Regions from separate parts of the Streptomyces sp. NPDC014991 genome, predicted to be linked through region 1. Evidence: riboswitches for the same ligand, from Rfam matches in the RefSeq annotation. Region 1 holds a riboswitch; each other region holds the start of a gene.

Evidence for each region. A riboswitch is a leader RNA that binds a small molecule or an ion and turns the genes downstream of it on or off. The one in region 1 is predicted to bind cyclic di-AMP.
Region 2: another riboswitch for cyclic di-AMP. It lies ahead of ACF1BE_RS09155 (M23 family metallopeptidase); the one in region 1 lies ahead of ACF1BE_RS24185 (NlpC/P60 family protein).
Region 3: another riboswitch for cyclic di-AMP. It lies ahead of ACF1BE_RS21335 (transglycosylase SLT domain-containing protein); the one in region 1 lies ahead of ACF1BE_RS24185 (NlpC/P60 family protein).
Region 4: another riboswitch for cyclic di-AMP. It lies ahead of ACF1BE_RS04085 (M23 family metallopeptidase); the one in region 1 lies ahead of ACF1BE_RS24185 (NlpC/P60 family protein).

The regions. Positions count from the first base shown of each region.
Region 1 covers NZ_JBIBVY010000016.1:125,124-130,733, forward strand. The annotation lists gene pcrA (DNA helicase PcrA) at 1-1,303, opposite strand, end outside; cyclic di-AMP (ydaO/yuaA leader) riboswitch at 1,544-1,712, shown strand; gene ACF1BE_RS24185 (NlpC/P60 family protein) at 1,721-2,851, shown strand; gene ACF1BE_RS24190 (hypothetical protein) at 2,958-3,311, opposite strand; gene ACF1BE_RS24195 (NlpC/P60 family protein) at 3,746-4,807, shown strand; gene ACF1BE_RS24200 (LuxR C-terminal-related transcriptional regulator) at 4,887-5,610, opposite strand, start outside.
Region 2 covers NZ_JBIBVY010000004.1:135,427-141,036, reverse strand. The annotation lists gene ACF1BE_RS09170 (GNAT family N-acetyltransferase) at 1-997, opposite strand, end outside; gene ACF1BE_RS09165 (HPr family phosphocarrier protein) at 1,175-1,456, shown strand; gene ACF1BE_RS09160 (GntR family transcriptional regulator) at 1,707-2,393, opposite strand; gene ACF1BE_RS09155 (M23 family metallopeptidase) at 2,608-3,363, opposite strand; cyclic di-AMP (ydaO/yuaA leader) riboswitch at 3,376-3,536, opposite strand; gene ACF1BE_RS09150 (M16 family metallopeptidase) at 3,768-5,156, opposite strand; gene ACF1BE_RS09145 (M16 family metallopeptidase) at 5,153-5,610, opposite strand, start outside.
Region 3 covers NZ_JBIBVY010000013.1:102,055-107,664, forward strand. The annotation lists gene ACF1BE_RS21315 (ABC transporter permease) at 1-192, opposite strand, end outside; gene ACF1BE_RS21320 (ABC transporter ATP-binding protein) at 179-1,177, opposite strand; gene ACF1BE_RS21325 (outer membrane lipoprotein carrier protein LolA) at 1,216-2,463, opposite strand; gene ACF1BE_RS21330 (polyprenyl synthetase family protein) at 2,709-3,719, opposite strand; cyclic di-AMP (ydaO/yuaA leader) riboswitch at 4,310-4,490, shown strand; gene ACF1BE_RS21335 (transglycosylase SLT domain-containing protein) at 4,494-4,982, shown strand; gene ACF1BE_RS21340 (HAD family hydrolase) at 5,017-5,610, opposite strand, start outside.
Region 4 covers NZ_JBIBVY010000002.1:20,258-25,867, reverse strand. The annotation lists gene ribA (GTP cyclohydrolase II) at 52-696, opposite strand; gene ACF1BE_RS04100 (MarR family winged helix-turn-helix transcriptional regulator) at 851-1,372, opposite strand; gene ACF1BE_RS04095 (dihydrofolate reductase family protein) at 1,451-2,584, shown strand; tRNA gene ACF1BE_RS04090 (tRNA-Met) at 2,632-2,705, opposite strand; cyclic di-AMP (ydaO/yuaA leader) riboswitch at 3,003-3,167, shown strand; gene ACF1BE_RS04085 (M23 family metallopeptidase) at 3,180-4,244, shown strand; gene ACF1BE_RS04080 (aldo/keto reductase) at 4,343-5,287, shown strand; gene ACF1BE_RS04075 (PrsW family intramembrane metalloprotease) at 5,322-5,610, opposite strand, start outside.

The DNA of each region.
Region 1 (5,610 bases):
CGGCGACGTCCCCGGCGCGTGCCTCGCCCGCGTCGGTGAGCCGGTCTATCTCGTCCGCGACGAACTGGGCCTCGTCGTGCTCGGTGTCGGCGACGTAACCGGTGATGCGGGCGCCGTGGCCGGCGTTGGTCCACAGGTTCTTCGGGCGGCGGGACTCGTTGCGCTCGATGACCGCGTTCGCGGCGGAAAGGATCGTCTGCGTGGAGCGGTAGTTCTGCTCCAGCAGGATCGTCGTCGCGTTCGGGTAGTCCTCCTCGAACTGGAGGATGTTGCGGATCGTCGCGCCCCGGAAGGCGTAGATCGACTGGTCGGCGTCACCCACGACACACAGCTCGGCGGGCGGCAGGTCGCCCTCACCGGGCGGTACGTCGACGTCCTCGGCGGCACGCTCGCCCGTCCCCACCAGCTCGCGCACCAGGGCGTACTGGGCGTGGTTGGTGTCCTGGTACTCGTCGACCAGGACGTGCCGGAAGCGGCGGCGGTAGTGGTCGGCGACGTCCGGGAAGGCGCGCAGCAGGTGGACCGTCGTCATGATCAGGTCGTCGAAGTCGAGGGCGTTGGCCTCGCGCAGCCGCGACTGGTAGAGCGCGTACGCCTGGGCGAGGGTCTTCTCGAAGCCGTCGGTGGCCTGGGCGGCGAAGTCCTCCTCGTCGATCAGCTCGTTCTTGAGGTTGCTGATCTTGGCGCTGAAGGACTTGGGCGGGTAGCGCTTGGGGTCGAGGTCGAGATCCCGGCAGACCAGGGCCATCAGGCGCTTGCTGTCGGCCGCGTCGTAGATCGAGAACGACGAGGTGAAACCGAGCTTCTTGGACTCGCGGCGGAGGATGCGCACGCAGGCGCTGTGGAAGGTCATCACCCACATCGCGTTGGCGCGTGGGCCGACGAGCTGCTCGACGCGCTCCTTCATCTCGCCGGCGGCCTTGTTGGTGAAGGTGATCGCGAGGATCTGACCCGGGTGGACGCTCCGCTCGGCGAGCAGGTGGGCGATGCGGTGGGTGAGCACACGGGTCTTGCCGGAGCCGGCGCCGGCGACGATCAGCAGCGGCGAGCCGGCGTGCACGACCGCGGCGCGCTGGTTCTCGTTCAGCCCCTCCAGGAGTGCCGCCGCGTCGATCACGGGGCGCGGGGCGCCGTCGCGGTAGTGGGAGTCCCGGTCCGGCGGCACGTCGAACTTCCCGCCGAACAGATCGTCCGGAAGCGGCTCCGGAGCGTGGTCGTGCTCGGGCGGCGGCGGGAGCTCCTCGTCGTGCCCACGCGGGGGCTGGAGGTCCGCCAGGAAGCTGTCGTCAAAGAGGCTGCTCATCGCTCTCCGAGTCTAGGGCGCCCCACCGACAACCGGTCACCGTCCCGAAGGACGATCTTCGCCGCACAGGTCCCCCACGACCCTCACGCACCGGAAGCACCTGGTCACGCGTGCGTGAAACCTTCCCGAGGTCACGGAAATGTATCGGACATACTGCGCACCAACCTTCACAGAAGACACACGAGTTGGCTAGGTTGCCGTCAGGCCGCACGACCCCCCTCCGGCGAACGTCGCCGGGCCGCGCGGCCTCCGCCGAGTCCGGCGTGCCCCCTGAGCGGCGCCCGGAGCCGGGGACCCACCGAATCCTGGGGTGAATCGGCCGACTCCCGCCCGGGACGACGCCGTAGGGCAACCCTTCCGTCCGCCCGAACCCGACAGCTAACCCGGTAGGCGGCAGCTAGGAAGGAGTCGCCTCCCTTGGCGTCGCACCGCAAGCCGCGCCCCGGCGGAACCCCCGGAGCGGGCATCCGCACCCCCGCTCTCGCCACCGCCGCCCTCACCTCCCTGGCCGTGCTCTCCCAGACCGCGGAGGCCGGTGCCGAGGCCGGTCACGGCAGGCCGAGCCCGGAGGAGGTCGAGCGGAAGATCGACGACCTCTACCGCCGGGCGGAGTCCGCGACCGGGACGGCCGGAACGGCCGAGGAACCGGCCCGCGCTCCACGGCGGCAGGCCGACAGCCTCCAGCGACTCCGTGACGAGGTCGCCCGACGCGCGGCCCGGGCCCGCGCCGTCCCCGCCCCCCGCGGCCCCGTCCCCGCCGCGAACGCGGCCACCCTCCCGCCCGAGCGGGGCGGGGACGCCGTGGCACCCACCGGGAGAGCGGGCGCCGCGACACCGGCGGAGGGCCGGGCCGCCGTAACACCCGGACGGAGCGGGGGCGGCGTGGCGCCGGCCCCCGGGGGAGACGTCACGACGCTCGCACCGGCGGCACCGGCTGGGGACGCCGTCATGCCGGTTCGGGGCGTGGCCCTCGTACCGCCGGGCGAGGCCATGGTGCCGGGCCGGGCCGCAGTCGTCGTACCGCCCGCGGACTCCGCCGTACCGCCCGCGGACAGCCTGCCGGAGGTCACCGCGGGGGCTGGGAGGGACCCCAAGGCCGTGAAGGCCGCCGTGCAGCGAAAGCTCGCCCACGCGCGCGTGCTGCTGGCGCGCCGGACCGCCCAGGGCTCCGCGCCGTCCGGCACGGATGCGGCCAAGGCCGGGAAGGCCGTCGCCTTCGCCCGGGCCCAGCTCGGCAAGCCCTGCGTGTGGGGTGCCGCCGGCCCCGGCTCCTACGACTGCTCGGGCCTGACCCAGGCCGCCTGGAAGTCCGCCGGCGTCACCCTGCCGCGTACCGCCCGCGACCAGGCCGCCGCCGGCACCACGGTGCCGCCGGCCGACGCCCGCCCCGGCGACCTCGTCTTCTTCCACGACGACCGCCGCCACGTCGGGCTCTGCACGGGCGACGGCATGATGATCCACGCGCCCAGGCCGGGCGCGTACGTCCGTGAGGAGCCGATCTCCTCCGCCGGTGAGTCGGCCGTCCACAGCGTGGTGCGGCCGGTCTGACCTGCGGGGCCGGCGGGTCAGCCCTACCGGCCCTGAGTCGGCCGGCCTGCCGGCCCCGCGTGGACTGACCCTCTGGGCCGGCGTGGGCGACCTTCTGGGCCGGCGATCAGGTCCAGAGGACGGCGATGAAGATGTTCGCCGTGGTCAGCAGGCCGACCAGCGCGAACTGGCCCTTGTCGATCCGCTCCTCGTCGCGCTTTACGTAGACCAGCCCGAGGATCACGATCAGCAGGGCCAGCTTCACGCCGATCTTCAGGGTGTTGACGTGGTGGTCGTCGGCCTGGTTGAGGCCGACCAGCGCCACGCCCGTGACCAGCATGGTCAGCGCGCCGTGCAGCATTGCGGGCACGAACCGGGCCGTGCCCCGGCCCATCGCCTTCATCTGGGTGAGGAAACCGCCGAGCAGCGCGGCGATACCGACGATGTGCAGGCCGACGAAGAGATGGATGAGTACGTCCATGGGGCCGGAGCCTAACCAGGGGTGTCCCGGCCTTCCGTCACCGGCCCCACCCCAGGGCCCGTGACGGGGCCGGAGGTCGCCGGCGGGTGTCGCATATATGCGAGCCATAGCACCCCAGCATCCCCGCCAGTCCCGATCCCCACGCTTTGATCATCACGCAACGTCAAGGGAACGACTCCGGCCGGGCGACGCGATCACATGTGGTCACATCCCGGCCCGTCCAGAACAGTTCCGTACAGTGCGTTACCGGCTCGTCACCGTTCGGCCTAGCGTCCTCCCTCAGGTGACCGGCTCCCCACCCGCCCGGACCGGGGCGGCAGTCGGCCACCCGCGCCGAGAAGGACCCGGCGGCGGCCCGTCCCCCCTGTGCGGACCGCCGCCGGGCGCACTGACCGCTCGACATACGAGCCGTACGGAAGGACGTGACGGTCCAGGTGGCAGCGCACCGCAAGCCCCGGCAACGCTCGCTCAGTGGCCATACGGCCCGCACAGCCGCCACACTCGCCCTGGCCGGCGCGGCCACCGCGACGGGCTTCGACGGGACCGGCCACGCCGAGCCCCAGCTGACGCCCGGGCAGGTGAAGGGCGAGGTGGACCGCCTGTACCGGGAGGCCGAGACGGCCACCGAGAAGTACAACGGGGCGAAGGAGAGGGCCGAGGCCGCCCAGGGGCGGATCGCCGGGCTCCAGGACCAGGCCGCCCGCAGACAGCAGAAACTCAGCTCGGCCCGTGACGCTCTGGGCTCGGTCGCGGCGGCGCAGTACCGGGGCGGCGGCATCGACCCGGCCTGGCAACTGGCCCTCTCCAGTGATCCCGACCGGTACCTGGACGGCGCCTCGTTCGCGGAACGGGCCGGTCACCGGCAGGCCGCCGCCGTCTCCCGCGTACGCGACCAGCTGCGGGAGATCGAGCGGCTGCGCGGTGCGGCGCGCATCGAGCTGAGGTCGCTGCGCTCACGGCAGGCGGAGCTGAACCTGCAGAAGAGGACCGTCACCGGCAAGCTGGACGAGGCACGGCGCCTGCTCGCGCGACTGACGCCCCGGCAGATGAGCGAGGTCACCGGCGCCGACGCCACGGGCCGGCACGTCTCCCGGTCGGCCGCGGGCCCGCGGGACCCGGTGCGGGCCGGGAACTCACCGGCCACCACCGCACGCGCGGCGGCGGCCGTCGCCTACGCCTACGGCAAGCTCGGCAGCCCCTATGTGTGGGGCGCGACCGGCCCGAACGCCTTCGACTGCTCGGGGCTGGTCCAGGCCGCCTACCGCTCGGCCGGCGTCTCCCTGCCCCGCACCACCTACGCCCAGATCGACGCGGGCCGGCGGGTGTCCCGCTCCGAACTCCAGCCGGGCGACCTGGTGTTCTTCTACTCCGGGATCAGCCACGTCGGCATCTACGTGGGCGGCGGGCAGATGATCCACGCCCCCAACCCGTCGGCCCCGGTCCGCCTGGCACCGGTCGACCAGATGCCGTTCGCGGGAGCGGCCCGGGTGGCGTGAGCGTCGGGGCCACCAGGGCTGTGGTGAGGGGCGCGGTGAGGGCGGGGACGAAGGGGATGCGGGAGCGGTGCCGCAGGGGTCAGACCAGCCGGCGGGCGGTCGCCCAGCGGGTCAGCTCATGCCGGTTGGACAACTGGAGCTTGCGCAGGACCGCCGAGACATGGGACTCGACCGTCTTGACCGAGATGAACAGCTGCTTGGCGATCTCCTTGTACGCGTAACCCCGGGCGATCAGGCGCAGCACCTCACGTTCGCGCTGGGTGAGACGGTCCAGGTCCTCGTCCACCGGCGGGGCGTCGGTGGAGGCGAAGGCGTCCAGGACGAACCCGGCCAGCCGCGGGGAGAAGACGGCGTCGCCCTCCTGGACGCGGAAGACCGAGCCGACCAGGTCGGTGCCGGTGATCGTTTTGGTGACATAGCCGCGGGCACCACCACGGATCACACCGATCACGTCCTCCGCCGCGTCCGACACGGACAGCGCCAGGAAGCGGACGGGCCGTGCGGGATCCCCCATCAGGGCCGCACACCGGCGCAGCACCTCGACTCCACCGCCGCCCGGCAGGTGGACGTCGAGGAGGACCACCTCGGGCCGGGTCGCGTTGATGACCGATACCGCCTGGTCGACGTCCGCGGCCTCGCCGACCACCTCGACCCCGGTCTCGGCGGTCCGGCCGATCTCGGCACGCACGCCGGTGCGGAACATCCGGTGGTCGTCCACGAGCACCACCCGTACCTGCCGCCCGCCCGCGCCGCCGTCACCGGACCCCTCGGTCCCTGCCGTCTCAGCCGCCCCCGCCGTGCCG
Region 2 (5,610 bases), on a different contig from region 1:
CGTACGCGCGCGCGGCCCGGACCAGCGCCCGCTGCCGCTCCCGTCCCCCGGGACCGCTCTCGGCGTATCCGGAGGAGAGCACCACCAGCCCCTGGACGCCGTGTTCCCCGCACTCGGCGACCACGGCGGGCACGTGCTCGGCCGGTACGGCGACGACGGCGAGGTCCACGGGCCCCTCGACGTCCCGCACCGACCGGTACGCGGGCACCCCGTCGACCTCCTCCAGGTCCTCGGGGAAGGCCTTGTTCACGGCGTGCAGCCGGCCCGGGTAACCGGCGTCGCGGATGTTGCCGAGGATGCTGCGGCCCACCCCGCCGGGGGCGCGGCCGACGCCGACGACCGCCACGGACCCGGGCGCGAGGAGCCGCCGTACCGAGCGGGCCTCGGCGCGCTGCTCCCGCGCGCGCTGCACGGCCAGTGAGCGGTCGGTGGGTTCGAGGCCGAACTCCAGGCGGACGACGCCGTCCTCGAAGCTGCGCCTCTGGGTGTAGCCGGCGTCCGTGAAGACCTTGATCATCCTGCTGTTGGCGGGCAGCACCTCGGCGGCGAAGCGGCGGATGCCCCGCTCGCGCGCGACGGCCGCGACGTGCTCCAGCAGGGCGGAGGCGACCCCGCGGCCCTGGTGGGCGTCCTGGACGAGGAAGGCGACCTCGGCCTCGTCGGCGGGCGCGGAGGCGGGCATGCCGTCGGCGCCGATGCGGTCGTAGCGTACGGTGGCGATGAACTCGCCGCCGATGGTGGCCGCGAGTCCCACCCGGTCCACGAAGTCGTGGTGCGTGAAGCGGTGGACGTCCTTGGCGGAGAGCCGTGGGTACGGAGCGAAGAAGCGGTAGTACTTCGACTCGTCCGACACCTGCTCGTAGAAGCTGACCAGGCGGTCGGCGTCGTCGACGGTGATGGGCCGGATGCGCGCGGTACCCCCGTCGCGCAGCACCACGTCCGCCTCCCAGTGGGCGGGGTACTCGTGCCGGTCCTGCCGGTCCGCCGAGGTCTGCATGGGCCCCAGAGTACGGCTCGCGTACGACAACGGCGCGAGGCAGTCTGTGGGGGACGACACGCCGGACCGAGGCCGCGGTCCGACGGCGCACCGGAGGGGACGAAGGCCCGCTCCGGGCACGCTTCACGATATGGGAAACTGGTCTAGACAACCCTGAGCACTGAAGGGCAGCAACACATGGCTGAGCGCCGCGTCAACGTCGGCTGGGCCGAGGGTCTCCACGCCCGCCCCGCTTCCATCTTCGTCCGAGCCGCCACGGCCACAGGCGTCCCGGTGACGATCGCCAAGGCTGGAGGCGATCCCGTCAACGCGGCCTCCATGCTGGCCGTCCTGAGTCTGGGCGCCCAGGGAGGCGAGGAGATCGTCCTCGCCTCCGACGCCGAGGGCGCGGACGCCGCCCTCGACCGCCTGGCCAAGCTGGTCTCCGAGGGCCTCGAGGAGCTGCCCGAGACCGTCTGAGCGGCACCGCACAGAACGCCGGAGCCGCGTTCGCCCCCCGGGGCGGCGCGGCTTCGCCGTATCCGCGCAAAGCTCCGCACGGTCCACCGGTTTCCGGCCGCCGGTTCACAACCGGCCCGCGCCGGCATTTCCCGCGAATTCACGGAGAGCGGTTTTCACACGGCGGAGGGCAGCGGGAGGCAGCGGAGGGCAGCGAAAAAAGCCCGCCGAGGCCCCCCGAAATGACTCTCCTTTGTATACGGTGTCCCTGTTAATTCCGCGGGCCCGTCGTGTTTACGGCCCGTTGCGAAGTCCTCACACGCTCCGCGGCGCCCGAGAAACGCAGCCGGTGGCCGCCGGTGGCACGCTCGGTGTGCAGCGCGGTGAGCGCCCGCGCGCGCTCGCCGTCCCCCCGCGCCACCGCGTCCACGATCGCCCCGTGCTCCGCCCACGACTCCACCGGGCCGAGCGGCGTCGCCACCGCGTACATCCAGGCGATCTTGTGCCGCAGCTGGGTGAGCACCGAGGTCAGCGAGGGACTGCCGGAGGCCTGGGCGAGCGTCTCGTGGAACCAGCCGCCCAGCGCGCGCAGATCCTCGCTGCCGCCCCTCCTGGCCCGCTCCTGGCCCAGCCGGACCAGTCCGCGCAGCACCTTCAGATGGGCCTCCGTGCGTCGCTGCGCGGCCCGGGCGGCCCCCAACGGCTCCAGCAGCATCCGCATCTCCAGCAGGTCGGCGGCCTCCTGCTCGGTCGGTTCGGCCACGCACGCGCCCGCGTGCCGGCGTGTCACCACGAAGCCCTCCGCCTCCAGGGTGCGCAGGGCCTCTCGGACGGGGACACGCGAGACGCCGTAGCGGCGGGCCAGGACTTCCTCGGTGAGGCGGCTGCCGCGCTCGTAGACACCGGCGACGATGTCGTCCCGGACAGCGGTGCACACCGATTGCGCCGGAATACGCATGACCGACCTCCGCCTCAATACCCGTAAAACGCCGACGATGGACGCGTGTTCCCGCGACTCTATTCCAAGGGACTCGAATTTCCGACGGCAGGGAGTCATCCATGGATATTTTTTGGTCAGCGGGTCCTGCGGGCACCGGAAGGAAACGCGGAAAAAGGCGAAAGCCCCGGCTCGGTGAGCCGGGGCTTCGGATGCCGTGCGGACGACCGTCCGGTCAGACGTTCACGCCGTGCTTGCGGAGATAGGCGACGGGGTCGATGTCCGAGCCGTAGTCGGGGGTCGTACGGGCCTCGAAGTGCAGGTGCGGGCCGGTGACGTTGCCGGTCGCGCCCGACACGCCGATCTGCTGCCCCGGGACGACCTTCTGGCCCACCGTGACGCCGATGGACGACAGGTGGCCGTACTGGGTGTACATGCCGTCGGCCATCCGGATCACGATCTGGTTGCCGTACGCGCCGCCCCAGCCAGTGGAGACGACCGTGCCGGAACCCACCGCGTGGACGGAGGTGCCGCTGGCCGCGTGGAAGTCGACGCCGGTGTGCGAACCGGAGGACCACAGGGAGCTGCTGGCCTGGTAGGCCGTGGAGACGTACGAGTGCGCGATCGGGATCACGAAGGCGTTCAGCCGCTTGCGCTCGGCCTCACGAGCGGCACGGACCCGCGCCTCACGGACCTCCTCGGCCCGCTTCGCGGCCGCCTTCTCCGCGGCCTCCTCGGCCGCCTTCTGCTCGGCGGCCTGCTGCTGGGCGGCGGCCTGCGCGTCGATCTGCTCGGCGACGTCGTCGTTCACGGTGAGGACCGGAGTGAGGCCGGTCTGCTCCACGGGGCTTTCGGCGGCGAGCGCCGGGGACGCAGCGAGGGTGCCGATGACACCGGTGGTGGTGAGGGCCGCGACACCCGCCGCCTGAGCGGTGGTGCGCTTGACCCGGCCGGGCTTGCGGTGCTTCCCGGTGGCGCACATGAACGCCATGAAGTGGCTGGTCCTTTCCTTCCCTCTCGCCTACCGGGTTAGCTGACGGGTTCGGAGCAGGAAGGTCTCCTACGGGCCCCCTCGCTCACGCGCGGGCGCCCGATTCACCCCAGGGACGATGGGTCCCCGGCTCCCCTGGCTCGCGCCGTACGGGGACTCGGCGATGACTGTCCGGTGCCGCGGGTGCGGCGCACTGCCTGACGAACAGCCCGCATGACGGTACGGCGGCCCGCTTCTCATCCTCAAACAGATCCGGGTTTTTGTAGCGCATCCCACAGGGCAGACAGGCAACCTCCGCCCCAAAACGGGCATCTGAGGGAACGAGTGGAACAGCAGGGGCCCTGACGACCCGTAGGTCGGCAGGGCCCCACGCGCACATGGCACCGGCGCGTCCGCCGGTGCGTCTACTCCGCGGCGACGACGGTGACTTCGCCGATGCCGAGCGCCTCGACCGGCGCCTTGATCTGGGACGCGTCACCGACGAGGACCGTCACCAGGCGGTCCACCGGGAAGGCGTTCACGACGGCCGCGGTGGCCTCCACCGTGCCCGTTGCGGCCAGCCGCTGATACAGCGTCGCCTGGAAGTCGTCGGGCAGGTGCTGCTCGACCTGGTCGGCCAGCGTGCTGGCGACGGCCGCCGCGGTCTCGTACTTCAGCGGCGCCACACCGACGAGGTTCTGCACGGCGACGTCCCGCTCCGCGTCGGTCAGGCCCTCCGCCGCGAGCGTGCGCAGCACCTTCCACAGGTCGTCCAGCGCGGGGCCGGTGTTCGGCGTGTCCACCGAGCCGCTGATGGCGAGCATCGCCGCGCCCGTGCCGTCCGGCGCCGAGCGCAGGACCTGACCGAAGGCGCGCACACCGTAGGTGTAGCCCTTCTCCTCGCGCAGGACGCGGTCCAGTCGGGAGGTGAGGGTGCCGCCGAGGCAGTACGTGCCGAGCACCTGGGCGGGCCAGACCCGGTCGTGCCGGTCGGCCCCGACGCGGCCGATGAGCAGCTGCGTCTGGACGGCACCGGGCCGGTCCACGACGATCACGCGCCCGGTGTCGTCGGCGGTCACCGGCGGGACGGGCCGCGGCTCGCCCGGCGTGCCGGTCCAGGCGCCCAGGGTGTCGGCGAGCAGCGCGTCCAGATCGGCGCCGGTCAGGTCGCCGACGACGACCACGGTGGCCGTGGCGGGCCGCACATGGCGGTCGTAGAAGGCGCGCACGGCCTCCGCGTCGATCTTCCCGACCGTCTCCTCGGTGCCCTGGCGCGGGCGGGACATGCGCGAGGTCGCCGGGAACAGCTCCCTGGAGAGTTCCTTGGCGGCCCGGCGAGCCGGACTGGCCAGCTCGTGCGGGATCTCGTCCAGGCGGTTGCGGACCAGCCGCTCGACCTCGCTCTCGGCGAAGGCGGGCGCACGCAGGGCGTCGGCGAGCAGGCCGAGACCCCTGGCCAGGCGGGAGGCCGGGACCTCCAGGCCGAGCCGGACACCGGGGTGGTCGGCGTGCGCGTCGAGCGTGGCGCCCGCGCGCTCCAGCTCGGCGGCGAACTCCTCGGCCGAGTGCTTGTCGGTGCCCTCGGAGAAGGCCCGCGCCATGATCGTGGCGACGCCGTCCAGGCCGGCGGGCTCGGCGTCCAGCGGCGCGTCCAGCAGCACCTCCACGGCGACGACCTGCTGGCCGGGGCGGTGGCAGCGCAGCACGGTCAGGCCGTTGCCGAGGGTGCCGCGCTCCGGGGCCGGGAACGCCCAGGGCCTGGCCTCACCGGGCTGCGGCTGGGGGTGGAACTCCATGGTGGCGAGCTCGGTCACTTGGCCGTCTCCTCGTTCTCGGTCTCGACGCGGCCCGCCTCTACGGTGGCTTCCCGCTCCGGGTCCTCGGGGACCGCGGTGTCCTCGACGGCCTCCGGGGACTTCGGCTCGTAGACGAGGACCGCGCGGTTGTCGGGGCGCAGTCGGGCCTTGGCGACCTCCCGCACCTCCTCGGGGGTGACCTCCAGGACGCGCCGCACCGCGGTGAGGGCGAGCTGCGGGTCACCGAACAGGACGGCGTACCGGCACAGTTCGTCGGCGCGGCCCGCGACGGTGCCGAGCCGGTCCAGCCACTCGCGCTCCAGCTGGGCCTGCGCGCGCTCCATCTCCTCGGGGGTGGGGCCCTCCTCGGCGAACCGGGCCAGCTCCTCGTCGATGGCGGCCTCGATGACCGGCACCTCGACGTCACCGGACGTCTTCACGTCCAGCCAGCCCATGGAGGGCGCGCCGGCCA
Region 3 (5,610 bases), on a different contig from region 1:
CCGGGCGCCGTCGCGCGTCTCGATCCGCACCGCGATCCCGATCAGTACCGGCACCGCCGCCAGCACCCCGAGCAGGGCGAGCGTGCGCCAGCGGCGGACGGTGGTGACCAGCTCGCTGCGCAGCAGTCCGAACGTCCACAGCGGGTTCGGCCGGCGCACGGCGTCCGTTCGGGGCGGGTCAGCGCGCGACATCGAAGCCCTCCCCCGTCAGCGCGACGAACGCGTCCTCCAGCGAGGCCCGTTCGACGGTGAGACCCCGGACGCGGACGCCCGCGGTGACGAGGGCGGCGGTCACCTCGGCGAGGTCCCGGGCGGGGGGTTCGCCGGTGACCCGGTCGCCGTCGGCGGTCACGTCCCCGACGCCCTGCTCCTTGAGCACCCGGGCCGCCTCGGCCGCGTCCGGGGTGCTCACCACCAGCCGGCCGCGCGCTCCGGCCGCCAGGTCGGCCACCGGCCCCTGGGTGACGAGCCGGCCCCGCGTCATGACCGCCGCGTGCGTGCACACCTGCTCGATCTCGTCGAGGAGATGGGAGGAGAGGAAGACGGTCGTGCCGTCGGCGGCCAGCTCCCGGATCAGGCTGCGGATCTCCCGCATGCCCTGCGGGTCGAGGCCGTTGGTGGGCTCGTCCAGGACCAGCAGCCTGCGGGGCCGGAGCAGCGCGGCAGCCAGCCCGAGGCGCTGTTTCATGCCCAGCGAGTACGCCTTCGCCTTCTTCCCGGCGGCGGCCGTGAGACCGACCCGGTCCAGTGCGGCCGCGACGCGGGCGCGCCGGGTGCGCGGGTCGGCGGCCGGGTCGGCGGCGTCGTAGCGCAGCAGGTTGTCCCGGCCGGAGAGGAAGCCGTACAGGGCGGGGCCCTCGATGAGCGCGCCGACCTGCGGAAGGACCGTGCGGGCGGCCCGGGGCATGGGCCGGTCCAGGACCCGGACCGTGCCCGCGGTCGGTTCGATCAGGCCCATGAGCATGCGGATGGTGGTGGTCTTGCCGGAGCCGTTGGGGCCGAGGAAGCCGAAGACGCTGCCCGCCGGGACGGTCAGGTCGAGACCGTCGACGGCGAGCTGTCCGCCGCGGTAGCGCTTGGTGAGCCCGCGCGTGGCGATGACGCTCGCCCGCGCCACCGCCGGCCCGGGATCCGGCGTGTGCCCCGGGCCGGGTCTCGCGGCGGACGGTTCGTCCATCGGCTCCCCTCCCCCTCGCTTCGTCGTGCCCGGACGGGCTACTTCGCCGCGTCGGCCGCCTTCACCAGGGCGTCCTTGGTGACCGCGCCGGCGTAGACCTTGCCGTCGTCGGTGATCAGGGCGTTGACCAGACGGGTGGAGAAGACCGTGCCCTTGCCGAAGGCGCCGGAGACCGGCTCGCCGAGCGAGCCGAGGAAGCCGCCGAGGTCACCGCCCTCGGCGCCGGTGGGCAGGCCGCCCTTGGCGCCGGTGTCGAAGGCGGCGACGGACGTCCAGCCCTTGCCGAGGACCGTGGCCCCGCCCAGTCCCTTGGCGAACTCCCCGCCGTCCCGCGGGGCGTGCCCCCGCGCCGGGGACCCGTCCCTGAACTTCCCGCCGTTCCCCGGGGCGTGCTCCCGTCCCGGGGACCCGTCCTTCTCCTCGGTGACCTTCGCGCCCTTGGGCGGGGTGAAGTCGAAGGTGGAGGCGGCCGGTTCGGCGAAGGAGACCCGGGTGAAGCCGGCGTCGACGACGGCGGCACCGCCGCCGCTCGGGGTCAGCGTGAACTTCAGCGGCAGGCCCGTCCGCGCGTCCACGGCGATGCTGATCGCGCCGACGGTGGTACCGGACTGCCTGGGCTTGATCAGCAGCTTGTAGGCGTCGCGCCCGGCGACCTGGGCGGTGCCGTCGACGGTGACGGACGTGGTGTCGTCGACCGATTTCAGGGCCTTGTCGGCGAAGTCCTTCGGCATCGCCGGCGGTTCGGCCCCGTGGCCCCCAGAGCCGGCCGCGGTGGAGTGGTGGACCTCGTTGCTCTTGCTGTCGTAGCCCCAGACGTCCTTGCCGTCGTGGATCAGGCTGTACTCGGCGCCGCTCTCCAGCAGCGACAGCTTCTGCCGGTCGGGGCCGTCGGCTGCGACGCGCAGGGTGTGCGTGCCGGAGACCAGCTCGGTGAGCCTGGTCCGCGGGTCGGCGGAGGAGCCGTCGCCGGAGCCCTTGTCCGCCCCGGAGAGCAGGCTGTTCTCCAGGCCGCCGAGTTCGGGCAGCCCGAGGTCGGTGCTGATCTTCACGGTGCCGGACAGCTGCTGCACGTCCGACCTGGCGATCTTCTCGACGAGCTGTTGTGCGCTGATCTTCGGCAGGTCGGGGTCACCGGAGTCGGCGAGCGCCGGGACGAGGCCGATCGTGACCGCGGCCACCCCCACCACCGCGACCGGGACGGCGTACCGGGCGGCCTTGCGCCGGCCGGAACGCGGGTCCTCGTCGCGCGCGGCGTCCACTGCGTCGTCGGATGCGTACGGTGCCATGTGTGCCTTACCTCCGTCGTCGGCGGCGGCTGTCCTCGCGCTGGTCCACCTGAGCCGCCATTCTCACCCGAATCGGTGAGGAGTGGTGTTTTCCGTAGTGACCATCTGACCAAATCGGCCGCACGGAAGCGTCAGCCCTCGGGGCCAACTCCGTGTACGCCTGCGGTATGACATACGAAGGCGGCATCTCCCCCGACCCGTAGGGGTCGTACGGAAGACGCCGCCCGAAGGGGTGCCGGGCCGGTTCAGCCGGCGCGGTGCACCACCGCGTCGCACAGCTCCAGCAGCGCCGCCTTGGCGTCGCACTCGCGCAGCGGCGCCAGCGCGGCCCGCGCCTCCTCCGCGTACCGCACGGTGTCCCGGCGGGCCTGTTCCAGCGCGGGATGCGCGCGCAGCGCGGTCAGCGCCTCGGCGTGCCGGGCGTCGTCGCTGAGGTCGGAGTCCAGCAGCTCGCACAGCGCGAGGTCCTCGGACCGGCCCAGCCGGGCGGCCCGCTCGCGCAGCCGGAGCACGGGGAGGGTGGGGATGCCCTCGCGCAGGTCGGTGCCCGGGGTCTTGCCGGACTCGTGGGAGTCGGAGGCGATGTCCAGGACGTCGTCGGCGAGCTGGAAGGCGACGCCCAGCCGTTCGCCGTACTGGGTGAGCACGTCGACGACCCTCTCGTCGGCGCCGGACATCATCGCGCCGAACCGGCACGACACCGCCACCAGGGAGCCCGTCTTGCCGCCGAGCACGTCCAGGTAGTGCTCGACCGGGTCGCGGCCGTCCGAGGGGCCCGCGGTCTCCAGAATCTGGCCGGTTACCAGTCGTTCGAACGCCAGGGCCTGCACCCGGACCGCCTCGGGCCCGAGGTCGGCGAGGATCTGGGAGGCGCGGGCGAAGAGGAAGTCGCCGGTGAGGACCGCGACGGAGTTGCCCCAGCGCGTGTTGGCGCTGGCCACGCCGCGCCGCACGGCCGCCTCGTCCATCACGTCGTCGTGGTACAGCGTGGCCAGATGGGTCAGCTCCACGACCACGGCGGAGGGTACGACACCCGGCGCGTAGGGGTCGCCGAACTGTGCCGCGAGCATCACGAGCAGCGGCCTGAACCGCTTCCCACCGGCCCGTACGAGGTGCTGCGCGGCCTCCGTGATGAACGGGACCTCGCTCTTGGTGGCCTCGAGCAAGCCTTCCTCGACAGCCGTCAATCCGGCCTGGACATCGGCTTCCAGAGCCTGGTCCCGCACGCTCAGCCCAAACGGCCCGACGACGGTCACGAGGGGTCTCCTGTCTGCTGCTGTCTGCTGGCGATCACACGGTTTGTCGATAGGTCGCTGCCCTCACTCAACTCAGCGTATCCGGTCCTCTTTCGATCACCGATAGCGCCCACCGGTCCAGCCTGGGCGGTATCAGATCAGAGCGGGCAGGAGTGTGATCGGGTGGTAAGAAGGGACATTTATCGACTTAACGGTAATTTGCCTACGGTGTCGTAATGTCTCCACTTCTTCCGCCCGCCCCCTTTCGGCCAACCGCCCGCACCCGCGGCAATGACGTGCGCCCGATCCCGGTTCCCCCGCCACCGGACTTCAGGACCGGAACGCCCCGATTCCCTTCTTGTCCGTTTTGGAGCGATTTGCTATTTCGTGAATTGGGTCACGCGCCGGTCCGGCCGATCCGCACGCCCACACCCTCCCGAGCCCCTGCGCCATAGGCGAGTTGAGGGTTGGCAGCCGCAAAGGATCAAGTGCCCCATACAGCGTCGATCAAGGTCAAATAGTGCGTTGTGTGATTCCGGCACTTGTTCCCGACATGTGCTCTCGCATACGTTCCCGGCCGTCGGGCGGACGCCTAATCCTGCCGCCGCCCACATCACCCATCCACGAACTCATTCGTACGGCAGGAGCGGGGGACCCAGGTAAGCCGCCGTTCCGGCACGGCACACGCCGCGCCGGAACGGCTAGGGGTGAAGCCGTGCCTTCTCCAGGGCGCGGCCGGGCGCCTCCCCGCCCGAACCCGACAGCTCACCTCGCAGGCGTCGGAGAGGAACACCCATGTCTGCCGCCGTTCAGTACCGCCGCCACCGCAACAGCCGCCTCGTCCGCGCCCTCGCCGCCGCGGGCACCGGCGCCGCCCTCCTCGCACTGCCGCTCGTCGGCGCCACCAGCGCCGCCGCGGCCACCACCACCGCCGTGACGGCCGCCGGCACCCCCGCCGGCTACCCGAACACCCTCGACGGCTGGATCCGCGAGTCGCTCGCGATCATGGCTCAGAAGGGCATCCCGGGCACCTACAACGGCATCTACCGCAACATCATCCGCGAGTCGTCGGGCAACCCGGCCGCCATCAACCTGTGGGACTCCAACGCGGCCGCGGGCATCCCGTCCAAGGGCCTGCTCCAGGTCATCGACCCCACCTTCAAGGCCTACCACGTGGCCGGAACGTCGTTCGACATCTACGACCCGGTCGCGAACATCACCGCCGCCTGCAACTACGCGGCCGCGCGGTACGGCTCGATCGACAACGTGTTCGGCGCGTACTGACCGGCACCGGCGGCGGGCGCTGCTGACATCCCGGTCAGTCGGCCGGGAACAGTCTCTCGAGGACGACGGCGATGCCGTCGTCCTCGTTGGACGAGGTGACCTCGTCCGCGACCGCCCTGAGCTCGGCGTGGGCGTTGGCCATCGCGACGCCGTGGCCGGCCCACTCGAACATCGGGATGTCGTTGGGCATGTCACCGAAGGCGAGGGCCCGTCCGGCCCCGATCCCCAGCCGCTCGGCGGCCAGCGCCAGCCCCGTCGCCTTGGTCACCCCGCTCGGCTGGAGCTCCACGGTCCCCGGCCCCGACATCGTGACCGTCGCCAGCGAGCCCACCACCGCACGCGCCACGGCCGCCAGGTCGTCGTCGGACAGGGCGGCATGACGCAGCAGCACCTTGCTGATGGGCGCGCGCCACAGGTCGTCCCGCCGGCGGACCCGCAGCGCGGGCAGCGTCGGATGGGGCATCCGGTAGCCGGGCTCGATGAGCGTGAGGCCGTCCACGCCGTCCTGGTCGACCGCCGCGAAGACCTGCCCCACCTCCGCCTCGATCTTGCCGAGCGCGGTCTCCGCCAGCTCCCGGTCCAGCCGGACCGACCACAGCAGGCGGCCGGTCCCGGCGTCGTAGAGCTG
Region 4 (5,610 bases), on a different contig from region 1:
GGCGCCGCGTCTCTTCCCGGGCTCTGGTGCCCCTCGGACGCCGGGTGCGTGCTACCCCGTGATCAGCCCCGTCAGTTCCGGCAGCTCGGCCAGCGGCAGGGTGTGCTGGGTGTGGAGGACCTTCGCGCGGAGGTAGCGGACGTTGTGGGCCGTGGGGAAGACGCCGGTCGGCACCCGGTCCCGTACGGCTACGCCCAGGGAGCGCAACTGTCCGGCCTTGTCGGGGTTGTTGGACAGCAGGTCCAGTTCGCTGACGCCGAGGGCGGTGAGCATCTGCGCGGCGGCCGTGTAGTCCCGGGCGTCCTCGGGGAGGCCGAGGGCGGCGTTCGCCTCGTAGGTGTCGAGGCCCTGGTCCTGGAGGGCGTAGGCGTCGAGCTTGTTGTAGAGGCCGATGCCGCGGCCCTCCTGGCGGAGGTAGAGCAGGATGCCGCCGTGGCCGGCGATGCGTTCGACCGCCTCGCGCAGCTGGGCGCCGCAGTCGCAGCGGGCCGAGCCGAAGACGTCGCCGGTGAGGCACTCGGAGTGCAGGCGCACCAGTGGGACCGGCCCGGGGTCGCCGAGGACGACGGCGATGTGCTCCTGACCGTCGGCGAGACCGTGGAAGGTGACGAGTTCGGCGTCGGCGCCGTAGCCGTCGGCGAAGCGCAGCGGTACCCGGACGCGTGCGCGCGGGGTGGCGGCGGGGATGTCGGGCATGCGTGGGGTCTCCGGGTTCAGTCCACGGTCCACATGGTCACGGCCTACATGGTCACGGCCCACATGGTTCCGGACCACGTGGTTCGTGGTCCGCGTGGTCGTGGTTCACGTGGTCCGCGATTCGCACCTGTTTCAGAGCAATGAGCGCGGGGCGTCAGTCGGAACAGGGCGACGACCGTCGGCGCCACGGCACGTCCTCCGTCGCGGCCCCGCCGCCGCCGTCCTCCCCCTGGAGGCCGCGCGCGATCCCCGCGCAGATCTCCTCGAGCTGTCCCACCTGCTCCGGGGTCAAACGATCGAACAGTGTGGTGCGCACGGTCCCGACGTGGCCGGGCGCCGTACGTTCCAGCACGGCCGTCCCCTCGTCCGTGAGCACCGCGAGCGAGCTGCGCCGGTCCTGACCGCAGGTCTCCCGGCGCACCAGGCCGTCCCGTTCCAGCCGGGTCACCACGTACGTCAGCCTGCTCCGGGTGATCTTCAGCGTCTCGGCGAGATCGGTCATGCGCAGCCGCCGGCCGGGAGCCTCGGAGAGGTTGGCCAGCACCGAGTAGAACAGATGCGGCATGCCTCCCTCCTGCTGGAGCTGCCGGTCGATCGCGTCCTCCAGCAGCCGGGACGCGGCGAGGTAGGCGCGCCAGGCGCGCTGCTCCTGCGGAGTGAGCCAGCGGGTCGTCATGCCGCCAGTGTAGGTTTGTTCCAAATTTGAACCAAGACTTCGGCCGGTCCACCGGGCCTGCCGCGAGGGAGTACGCCGATGCCCCTGCCGTACGTACTGCTGTCCGCCGCCGTCTCCCTCGACGGCTACCTGGACGACACCGGCCCGGAGCGGCTCCTGCTGTCCGGCCCGGCCGACTTCGACCGGGTCGACGCGGTACGGGCCTCCGTCGACGCCATCCTGATCGGCGCCGGCACGATCCGCGCCGACAATCCGCGCCTGCTGGTCAACTCGGCCGAGCGGCGCGCGGCGCGGGTGGCCGCGGGCCGGCCGGCGTACCCGCTGAAGGTGACCGTCACCGCATCCGGGGACCTCGACCCCGGCGCCCACTTCTGGCACACCGGCGGCGACAAGGTCGTCTACACCACCGACGCCGGCGCCGGCCGGGCCACCCGCCTCCTCGGCGGCACCGCCGACGTCGTGACGCTCGGCCCCGCCCTGGACTGGCGGGCCCTGCTGGAACATCTGCACGACGTGCGGGGCGTCGGCCGCCTGATGGTCGAGGGCGGCGGGCAGGTCCACACCCAGCTGCTCCAGCAGGACCTCGCCGACGAACTCCAGCTGGTCCTCGCCCCGCTCCTCGTCGGCGACCCCGCGGCCCCACGCCTGTTCGGCCCCGGCGCCTACCAGGGCGGACGCCTGCGCCTGACCGACACGCGCCGCATCGAGGACGTCGTCCTCATGCGCTACGAGCCCACGGCCCCCGGCACCGGCCCGGTCCCCACCCCCGCCGACCGCCACTGGCTGCGCACCGCCTGCGAACTCGCCGCGCTCTGCCCGCCCTCCCGGACGGCGTTCAGCGTCGGTGCGGTGGTGGTCGCCGCCGACGGTACGGAGCTGGCCCGCGGCCACTCCCGCGAAGGCGCCGACCCGGTGGTCCACGCGGAGGAGGCGGCCCTGGCGAAGACCGACCCGGCCGACCCGCGCCTGCCCGGCGCCACGGTCTACAGCAGCCTCGAACCCTGCGCCCGCCGCGCCTCCCGGCCCGCCCCCTGTGCCGAGCTGATCCTGCGGGCCGGGGTGCGCCGGGTGGTCACGGCGTGGCGCGAGCCCGACACGTTCGTCGCGGCGGCCGACGGCACGGGCGTCCTGACCGGCGCGGGCGCCCGGGTCGTCGTGCTCCCGGAGCTGGAGGCCCTCGCCAAGGCGCCGAACGGGCATCTGCTCGCCTGACAGCACTCAGGGCCGGAATCCAATGGATTCCGGCCCTGAGTCTTCAGTAGCGGGGACAGGATTTGAACCTGCGACCTCTGGGTTATGAGCCCAGCGAGCTACCGAGCTGCTCCACCCCGCGTCGTTGTGTCTCTACTGTACGCCATCCGCGGGGTGCGATGCACATCGGTTCCGTGCCCCCCGGGGTTCGTCACCGACGGTGACCGGACGGGCGCCGTGCGATGACGATTGAGTCACCATCAAAGCCGCGAGTGACTCCTGTACGTCCGTCAACTCGCCCGGTTTGCAGGCATGGTGACCGGTAAGTCCCCGGGGGAGAACTGTAATGATCAAGGCGAACGGCTTGGAAAGTGACTGGCAGGTCTATTAACGTTCGATAACGCAGCGCGGTCGTCCCAGCCGTCACCAGCGACGGCTCCGCGCGCACACGCCGAATCCCGCAAGGGAACCGGGGAACCACCACCCTGGGGTGAATCTCGCGAATGCCGACGTGGAGCTCACGGAGTCCACGACCGGTATACGCGCGTAGGAGACCTTCCTGCTCCGAACCCGTCAGCTAACCCGGTAGGCGGAGGAAGGAAAGGAGCGCGCCCGCGTGGCGTCCAACCGGCCTGCCCCAGAAACCCCGTTCGTGCCGGCTCAGCGCGAGACCGAGACCTTCGGCTACGACGCCTACCGAGCGGACGAGGGCCCCTGGGAGGAGTGGAACCCCACCGAGGACTCCGTCGCCCCGGTCCGCGGCCGGCACCGCGTCGCCAAGCAGCGAGGCGGCTTCGCCCGCAGCTCCACCGTCCTCGGCGTCGGCGTGATGGCCGCGGTCGGCGCGGGCGGCATGGCCAGCGCCAACACCGGCAAGCCGCCGGTCTCCATCTCCCTGCCGGACCTGCCCTCCGTCGGCTCCCTCTTCGACGACACCTCCACCGCGGTTCCGGAGACCGCCACCACGGCGCTCAGCAGCGTCGGCGTGGCCTCCGCGGACGACCAGCAGGGCACCGACGCGGGCGAGGCCCTGCGCAACCGGATCATGGCCCAGGCCGAGCAGCAGCAGGGCCAGGCCGACAGCAGGGCCACCACCGTCGCGCTCGCCGCCGCCGAGAAGCAGAGCGCGGACGCCGCCGCCCAGGCCGAGAAGGAGGCCGCCGCAAAGGCGGCCGCGGCCAAGGACGAGGCGGAGGCCGCGGCCGAGAAGAAGGCGGAGCAGAAGGCCGCGAAGGAGGCCGAGGAGAAGCGGCAGGCCGAGCAGGCGAAGCTGGCCGGCCAGTACACGCTGCCCACCTCCTCGTACACGATCACCTCGACGTTCGGCCAGGCGGGCACGATGTGGTCCTCCGGTCACCACACCGGCCTCGACTTCGCCGCCCCCACCGGCACCCTCATCAAGGCGGTCCACGGTGGCACGATCACCGAGGCGGGCTGGGCCGGCTCCTACGGCTACCGCACGATCCTCACCCTCGACGACGGCACCGAGCTGTGGTTCTGCCACCAGTCCTCGATCAACGTCACCGCCGGGCAGAAGGTCACCACCGGGGAGGTCATCGGCCGTGTCGGCGCCACCGGCAACGTCACCGGCCCGCACCTGCACCTGGAGGTCCACCCCGGCGGCCAGGCCACCGGCATCGACCCGATGGCGTGGCTACGGGACAAGGGCCTCACCCCCTGACCAGGAGGCCCTCCTCTCCTTCCGGTCTTTGCGGGAACTTGGCGCCGGTCGCGGGATGTGACCACCCGCCGCCGGCGTTGTGGTGACGTATGACCTCACTGACATCACTGCGCACACTCGGCTCCTCCGACCTCCGGGTCTTCCCGCTCGCCCTCGGCGGCAACGTCTTCGGCTGGACCGCCGACGAGCGGACCTCCTTCGCCGTCCTGGACGCCTACTCGGCCGCCGGCGGCAACTTCGTCGACACCGCCGACTCCTACTCCGCCTGGATCGAGGGCAACCGGGGCGGCGAGTCGGAGACGATCATCGGCAAGTGGGTCAAGGCCCGCGGCAACCGCGACGACGTCGTCATCGCCACCAAGGTGAGCCAGCACCCCGAGTTCCGGGGCCTGTCCGCGGCGAACATCAAGGCCGCCGCCGACGCCTCGCTGCGCCGCCTGGACACCGACCACATCGACCTCTACTACACCCACTTCGACCAGCCCGAGGTGCCGGTCGAGGAGATCATCGGCGCGCTGGACGAGCTGGTGAAGGCCGGCAAGGTCCGGCACATCGCCGCCTCCAACATCAGCCCCGAGCGTCTTCGGGCCTCCCTCGACCACTCCGACCGCGAGGGCCTGGCCCGCTACGTCGCCCTCCAGCCCCACTACAACCTGGTCTCCCGCGACACGTACGAGGGCCCGCTCCAGGACCTCGCCGCCCGCGAGAACCTGGCCGCCGTCCCGTACTTCTCCCTGGCCGCAGGCTTCCTCACCGGCAAGTACCGCCCCGGTACGACGGTCGACAGCGCCCGCGCCGGTACGGCCCAGAAGTACGCGGACTCCGAGGGCGGCCGGCGGGTCCTGGCGGCCCTGGACGACATCGCCGCCGCCCACGACGTCCCGGTCGCCACGGTCGCCCTGGCCTGGCTCGCCGCCCGGCCGACCGTCACGGCCCCGATCGCCTCGGCACGCACGGTGGAACAGCTCCCGGCGCTGCTGGGCGTGGCGGACCTGAAGCTCACGGACGACGAGCTGGCAGCCCTGACGACAGCCTCCGCGTAGACCCCCGGGCGCCGATCCTGCCCGGCCGTCCCGGCTACGACCGGTACGGGTTGTACGCCGGGTGGGCGCCCGCCGGGACACCGTGCCAGTACGGCACGGGTCCCGCGTACACCGGCCGGGACGGCGTGGAGGCCCGGGCCGCGTACTCCAGTGCCGGGCGTGCCGGTTCCCTGCGTCGCCACAGCTCGTCCAGCAGCTCCCGCTCCCGTACGGCGAAGTCGGCCCCGGCCCGCCCGCGCCGTCCCCGGTGGCGCAGGAACGCCAGCGAGGTCGCGTACGCCTCGTAGCGCGCCACCTCCCGCGCCGCCGCACGGCCGAAGTGG